3 regions of the Actinosynnema sp. NPDC023658 genome follow, and region 3 is predicted to be linked to each of the others. Evidence: riboswitches for the same ligand, from Rfam matches in the RefSeq annotation. Region 3 holds a riboswitch; each other region holds the start of a gene.
The links. A riboswitch is a leader RNA that binds a small molecule or an ion and turns the genes downstream of it on or off. The one in region 3 is predicted to bind glycine.
Positions count from the first base shown of each region.

Region 1: it holds a riboswitch for glycine, as region 3 does, so the genes downstream of both, gcvP (aminomethyl-transferring glycine dehydrogenase) here and gcvT (glycine cleavage system aminomethyltransferase GcvT) in region 3, are expected to answer to the same signal.
Region 2: it holds a riboswitch for glycine, as region 3 does, so the genes downstream of both, gcvH (glycine cleavage system protein GcvH) here and gcvT (glycine cleavage system aminomethyltransferase GcvT) in region 3, are expected to answer to the same signal.

Region 1 covers NZ_JBFAAX010000219.1:5,114-7,370, forward strand. The annotation lists gene AB0G02_RS21415 (MerR family transcriptional regulator) at 341-907, shown strand; glycine riboswitch at 1,096-1,187, shown strand; gene gcvP (aminomethyl-transferring glycine dehydrogenase) at 1,343-2,257, shown strand, end outside.
Region 2 covers NZ_JBFAAX010000015.1:7,548-9,804, forward strand. The annotation lists gene AB0G02_RS03720 (L-serine ammonia-lyase) at 1-723, opposite strand, end outside; gene gcvH (glycine cleavage system protein GcvH) at 728-1,108, opposite strand; glycine riboswitch at 1,253-1,349, opposite strand; gene ald (alanine dehydrogenase) at 1,543-2,257, shown strand, end outside.
Region 3 covers NZ_JBFAAX010000100.1:9,231-11,487, reverse strand. The annotation lists gene gcvT (glycine cleavage system aminomethyltransferase GcvT) at 1-949, opposite strand, end outside; glycine riboswitch at 1,075-1,173, opposite strand; glycine riboswitch at 1,174-1,261, opposite strand; gene AB0G02_RS14390 (DUF3817 domain-containing protein) at 1,325-1,627, opposite strand; gene AB0G02_RS14385 (hypothetical protein) at 1,643-2,128, opposite strand; gene AB0G02_RS14380 (helix-turn-helix transcriptional regulator) at 2,239-2,257, opposite strand, start outside.

The DNA of each region.
Region 1 (2,257 bases), on a different contig from region 3:
CCGGGACGGCGGTCGGGCGCCGGGGACGGCCCTTCGCAAGTGTGTGCGGTGCGTTGTGGATCAACCCCGCGTGCCACCTCCGGGTGTCACAAGTTCGGATTACACAACGTCAACATCGTTCGGCTAAACGATCACTAAACGTCATCCGAATGGCTTACGCCGGGCGACTCTCTCAACCTCAACCTCACGTTGAGGCCAGACACGCCCCGCGCGTCGCGTTGACCTGCCCCCTAGGCGGTCTTACCGTCGAACTCAGGTGAATTGCCACGGTGTTATTCGGGCACCGCGGCGGCTTCACGTTGGTCGCCGGTCGTCGTGACCGGACCGAGGGGAGGCAGGCGTGGTCGAGGAAGCGCCCATCCGGGCCGGATCCGGTGAACAGGGTGAACTGTTCCCGGACTCCTCGCTGCCGGACGAACTGGTCGGGTACCGCGGCCCCGCCGCGTGCCAGATCGCGGGCATCACCTACCGCCAGCTGGACTACTGGGCGCGCACGGGGTTGGTCAACCCGACGATAAGGAGTGCCCAGGGCTCAGGCAGCCAGCGGCTCTACTCGTTCAAGGACATCCTCGTCCTCAAGGTCGTCAAGAGACTGCTGGACACCGGCGTCTCGCTGCAGAACATCCGGGTCGCGGTCGACCACCTGCGCCGCCGCGGCGTGCAGGACCTGGCCCGGATCACGCTCTTCAGCGACGGGACGACGGTCTACGAGTGCACGTCCCCGGAGGAGGTGGTCGACCTGCTGCAGGGCGGCCAAGGGGTGTTCGGCATCGCGGTCAGCGGCGCGATGCGGGAGATCAGCGGCACGATCCACGACTTCCCCGCCGAACGCGCTGACGGGGCCGAGATCGTGGAGCCGTCCGACGACGAGCTGTCCCGCCGCCGCCGCACCCGGGCCATCGGCTGAGGCGGACGAGAGAGGCCACCGGAGGGTCGGAAGCGGCCCGAGGCCCACGGCGAGCGACCGGAGACCGACTGCGAGCGACCGACTGCGAGCGACCGGCGGCGGGCAGGCGGCGTACCGGGCACTGAGATCCACGTCGCGCGACGGCATTGCCCGCACGTCCAGCGGGTAGTCTTTCGCGCGTAGTCGCTTTATCCCGCGCGGGAGAGTCCGAGCCAGCCTCGGCGCCGAAGGAGCAAATCCTCCCCGGAACCTCTCAGGTGCAAAGGACCGCGCGGGTGAGACGCCTCTGGAAAGCGGGTCGGGCACAACCGGCCGACCCCGCCGACGGTGCAAGCCCGCCAGCCGGGTGAAGCTCTCAGGCGCCCGACGTCGGGCGGAAGACAGAGGGGGAGGGCAACGGCAGAAGTCTGTCCGGAGCCCTGGAGGCCAGCACCGATGACGCAGGACCGCATCCCCCTCGCCGCACTCGAGCACGGCACCCCGTTCGCCGACCGGCACGTGGGCCCGCGGCCCGCGGAGCTGGCCCGCATCCTCGACGTGATCGGTGTCGGCTCGCTGGAGGAGCTCGCGCAGCACGGTATCCCCGAGTCGATCCGCGAGCGCGACCTGGTGCTGGACCTGCCCGCGCCCGCCACCGAGACCGAGGCGCTGGCCGAGCTGCGCGCCCTGGCGGCGCAGAACCGCCCGATGACGCAGATGATCGGCCTCGGCTACTACGGCACGACGACCCCGCCGGTGATCCGCCGCAACGTGCTGGAGAACCCGGCCTGGTACACGGCGTACACGCCGTACCAGCCGGAGATCTCCCAGGGCAGGCTCGAAGCGCTGCTGAACTTCCAGACCGTCGTGGGCGACCTGACCTGCCTGCCGCTGGCCAACGCCTCGATGCTGGACGAGTCCACCGCCGCCGCCGAGGCGATGACGCTGGTCCGCCGGGCGGGTCGGTCCAAGTCGGACAAGTTCGTCGTGGACGCGGACACGCTGCCGCAGACGCTGGCCGTCATCGAGACGCGTGCCGAGCCGCTGGGCATCGAGATCGTCACCGCCGACCTGTCGCAGGGCATCGAGGGCCTCGGCCTGGGCGGCGACTTCTTCGGCGTGCTGCTGTCCTACCCCGGCGCGTCCGGTGTGGTCCGCGACCACGCGGCGGTGATCGAGGAGGTCCACAAGGCGGGCGCGCAGGTCGTCGTCGCGGCCGACCTGCTGTCGTTGACGCTGCTGCGCCCGCCCGGCGAGATCGGCGCGGACGTCGTCGTCGGCACCACCCAGCGGTTCGGCGTGCCGGTCGGGTTCGGCGGGCCGCACGCCGGGTACATGGCGGTGCGCCAGGGCCTCGAACGGCAGCTGCCG
Region 2 (2,257 bases), on a different contig from region 3:
CGCACGCCGCCGGACCTTCAACCCGCCCGGCAGCACACCGGACTCCGTGCAGCCGCGCTCGACGCACTCCTGCATGACGGCCCAGATGTGCAGCAGGCCCGCCCGCACCTCCGCCTCGTCCCGCCACGACAGCTCGTTGGCCAGCATGACCTCGCTGATCGACAGCCCGGTCTCCCGGCACCGCGCCAGCAGCTCGTCACCGGTGCGGAACGGGTGCGCGACCGGCGTCTCGTCGGCCTTGATCCGGTCGGTGCCGGTGGCGTTCTCGTCCACCACGAACCCGCCGCCGACCGAGTAGTACACCGCCGAGTCGACCACGGCGTCACCCGAGCGGGCGGTGAAGCTCATCCCGTTGGGGTGCAACGGCAACGACTTGCGCCGGTGCATCACCAGGTCGGTGTCCTCGGTGAACGCGATCTCGCGCACGCCGCCCAGCCGCAGCCGCCCGGTGGCGCGGATCTCCGCCACCCGCCGGTCGGCCTCCACCGGGTCGACCTCCTCGGGCCGGTGGCCCTCCAGGCCGAGCAGGACCGCCTTCGGGCTGCCGTGCCCGTGCCCGGTCGCGCCGAGCGACCCGAACAGCTCCACGTGCACCCGGTCGACGGACGGCAGCGAGGGGCCCAACCGGTCGGCGAACATCACCGCCGCGCGCATCGGGCCCACGGTGTGCGAACTGGACGGTCCGATCCCCACGGAGAACAGGTCGAACACGCTGATCGCCATGACGTCAGTCCCCGGTCAGTTCCGCGTACCTGGCGGCGGTCAGCAACCCGGTCGCGTCGGTCACCGCCACCTTGAACAGCCAGCCCTCGCCGTACGGGTCGTCGTTGATCAACGACGGGTCGCTCACGGCCCGGTCGTTCACCGCCACGACCTCGCCGCTGACCGGCGCGTACAGGTCGCTGACGGACTTGGTCGACTCCAGCTCGCCGCACACCTCGCCGGACGTGACGACGGTGCCGAGCGCCGGCAGCTCCACGAACACGATGTCGCCCAGCGACCTGGCCGCGTAGGAGGTGATGCCCACGGCCACGGGGTCCTGGGTACCCGGTACCCAGTCCACCCACTCGTGCTCGGGCGTGTACAGCAGGTTGTCCGGAAAGGTCACGGCAGCGCTCCCTGAGGCGAGGTCTCCAGCCCCACTCTGTCCTGGGACCTGAGAGCTTCGCCCGACCGGACGCGACGGCTGACCGTCGATCCGACCCGGCTTGCACCGTGGGTGCGCGCATGGCGGCGCGCTTTCCAGAGTCGCCTCACCCGAGCGGTTCTCGCTGCCTGAGAGTGTGCGGGGTACTTGCTCCTTCGGCGCCCCGGCACACGTTCACCGAGGTCTCTCCCGCGCGGGTTCCGGCGCTCATGCTGCGCCGCGGCCGATGTTCAGTTGGTGGTCCGCACGCTAGGTGCCACCCGGACGGGTGTCAACGCGACCGGCTGTTTGTCCGATCCGCACAACCACACCCTGGCCCCTTGGTGTGCTCAGCACGATGACACCGATCACCGCTTACCGGACCTTGGGTGTAACACCGGTCAAAGGAGCCCACCGTGCGCATCGCCGTCCCACGCGAGATCAAGAACCACGAGTACCGCGTCGCGCTGACTCCGGCGGGTGCGCACGAGCTGACCGAGCGCGGCCATGACGTGCTGGTCGAGACCGGCGCGGGCCTCGGTTCGGCCATCACCGACGACGAGTACGCCGCCGCCGGCGCGAAGGTGCTGGCCACGGCGGACGAGGTGTGGGCCGAGGGCGACCTGGTGCTCAAGGTCAAGGAGCCCGTGGCCGAGGAGTACCCGCGGCTGCGCAAGGGCCAGGTCCTGTTCACCTACCTGCACCTGGCCGCCGACCGGCCGCTGACCCAGGCGCTGCTGGACTCGGGCACCACCGCCATCGCCTACGAGACCGTGCAGACCGCGAACGGCGCGCTGCCGCTGCTGGCCCCGATGTCCGAGGTCGCGGGCCGCCTGGCGCCCCAGGTGGGCGCGTTCGCGCTGATGAAGCCCTCCGGCGGGCGCGGCGTCCTGCCCGGCGGCGTGCCCGGTGTGCACCCGGCGCGCGTGGTCGTCATCGGCGGCGGCGTGGCGGGCCTGAACGCGGCGGGCATCGCCGTCGGCATGGGCGCGGACGTGCAGATCCTCGACACGAACGTGGACCGCCTGCGCCACATCGACGCCCTCTACCAGGGCCGCCTGCGCACCGTGACGTCCACCCGGTTCTCCGTCGACCAGGCCGTCGTGGAGGCCGACCTGGTCATCGGCGCGG
Region 3 (2,257 bases):
TGGCGGCCAGCGCGTCGCGGCCGACGAAGTCGCCCGGCTTGTCGAGCTTCACCACCCGGCCGAGGTTCGCGTGGAACGGCGTGCGGTCGCGGCCCAGCTCGTTGCCGTACAGCGGCATGCCCGCCTCCAGCCGGAGCGTGTCGCGGCAGCCGAGACCCGCGGGCCTGAGGTCGTGCGGCCGGCCCGCCTCCAGCAGCGCCTGCCAGACGTGCGCGGCGTCGTCCGGCGCGACGAACAGCTCGAAGCCGTCCTCGCCGGTGTAGCCGGTGCGGGCCAGCAGCACCGGCTTGCCCGCCACCTCGGTCGGGTAGGAGGCGTAGTACTTCACGGTGCCGAGGTCGGTGGGCGTGAGGCCGGCGAGGATCGCGGTGGCCTTCGGGCCCTGCACGGCGAGCAGCGCGTAGTCGGTGGACCTGTCCTCGACCGAGGTGTCGAAGCCCTTGGCCCGCTCGACCAGCGCCTCGTGCACCACGGCGGCGTTGGAGGCGTTCGCGACGACCAGGTACTCGGCGTCGCCGGCCGACGTGCGTTCCCCAGCGGAGGGCGCATTGGAATCGGCCGACGTGCGTTCCCCAGCGGAGGGCGCGTTGGAATCGGCCGACGTGCGTTCCCCAGCGGAGGGCGCGGCGGGGTCGAGGCGGTACACGATCAGGTCGTCGATGACGCCGCCGTCTGCCTCGCAGATCATCGTGTAGCGGGCGCGGCCGACGCCGATCGCGGACGCGTGGCCGACGAGGGCGTGGTCGAGCGCGGCGCCCGCCTCCGGGCCGGTGAGCACGATCTCACCCATGTGGGTCAGGTCGAACAGGCCCGCCGACGTGCGCACCGCGTGGTGCTCGGCCAGCTCGCTGTCGTAGCGCAGCGGCATCCGCCAGCCCGCGAAGTCGGTGAACATGGCCCCCAGCGCCTCGTGCTCGGCGTGCAGGGGCGTGCGGCGGCTTTCCATCAGGCGGGGTCCTCCCTGGGTGCGGACGTGGCGGCGGGGCCGACCGGTCGGGTCGGCGGGCGCTGGCCAGTCCGGGAACTACACGGGTGAAGGATGACACGGTCCACCGGAGACTCCTCGTCGAGAGAGCCTCCCCCTCTGTCATGAGCCTGAGAGCTTCGCCACCGGGTGAGGGCGGCTTGCACCGTGGGCGAGGCGCACCGGGCACGCCTGCTTTCCAGAGTTGCCTTCGTCGCGCGGTAGCTGTGCCTGAGAGATTCCGGGGAGGAGTTGCTCCTTCGGCGCCCCGATCGGGGACTCTCCCGCGCGACATCGACGGCCGTGTTCAGTTGGTACCGCCAGACGCTAGGGGTGCCCGGCGGGCGGGGTCAACCCCGGTCACAGGCCCTTCTCGGCCCGGACGCTCTCGACCACCTTGCGCTCGGCGTAGAACGACACGAACGGGATCGTGCCCGCGAGCAGCACCAGGACGGTCCCCTTGATCGACCAGCGGGCCTTGAGCGCGAGGTCGACGGTGAGCACCAGGTAGACCGCGTAGAGGAAGCCGTGCACCGGGCCGACGACCCGCACCATGCCCGCGTTGCCGCCCGCGTACTTGGCGATCATGGCGACCACGAGCAGCAGGAGGCCGACACCGACCACGTAAGCCATGAACCGGAACCTGCTCAACGCGCCGCTCATCGCCCTACCTTCGCTTCACCGCTGGTCCCGCGCGTGGAGGGCGGCGAGCATGCGGTTGTAGGCCGCCAGCTCCTCGTCCTCGTCGTCCGCCGCGGGTGCTCTGACGGGCTCAACGGTAACGACCGGCTGCGACGGCACGGCCACCGGCTCCGGGGCGACCTCGTCGGCACCGGGAGCGGCGTGCGGCGCAACGTCGGTTGCGACGTGCGGCGCAGGCTCGGGAGCGGCGTGCGGTGGAGCGTCGGGGGCGGCGTGCGGCGCGGTCCCGGACGTGGCGGCCTCGGCCTTGCGGCGCGACTCCAGCCTGACCATGCGCCACACCACGAACGCGGGGAAGAGGCCGAACAGCGGCCACTGGAAGACGTAACCGAGGTTCTGGAACGTGCCACCGGCCTCGGAGAAGCGCTCCCACTGCCAGTAGGCCAGGCCGCAGCACACGACCAGCGACGCCACGCAGAGGGCCGCGACGGCCAGCCGCTTGGGGGTGATGAGGCGTCGCACGGCTCAAGAGTACTTCGTGCGTTCCCGCGGGCTGGGGCTCCCCGCGCAGGAGCCCGCCCCTCAAGGCGTGGGCTCCTCGACCGCAGGAGCCCGCCCCGACTTCGTCGGACCTAGGCCACGCCGTCCCGG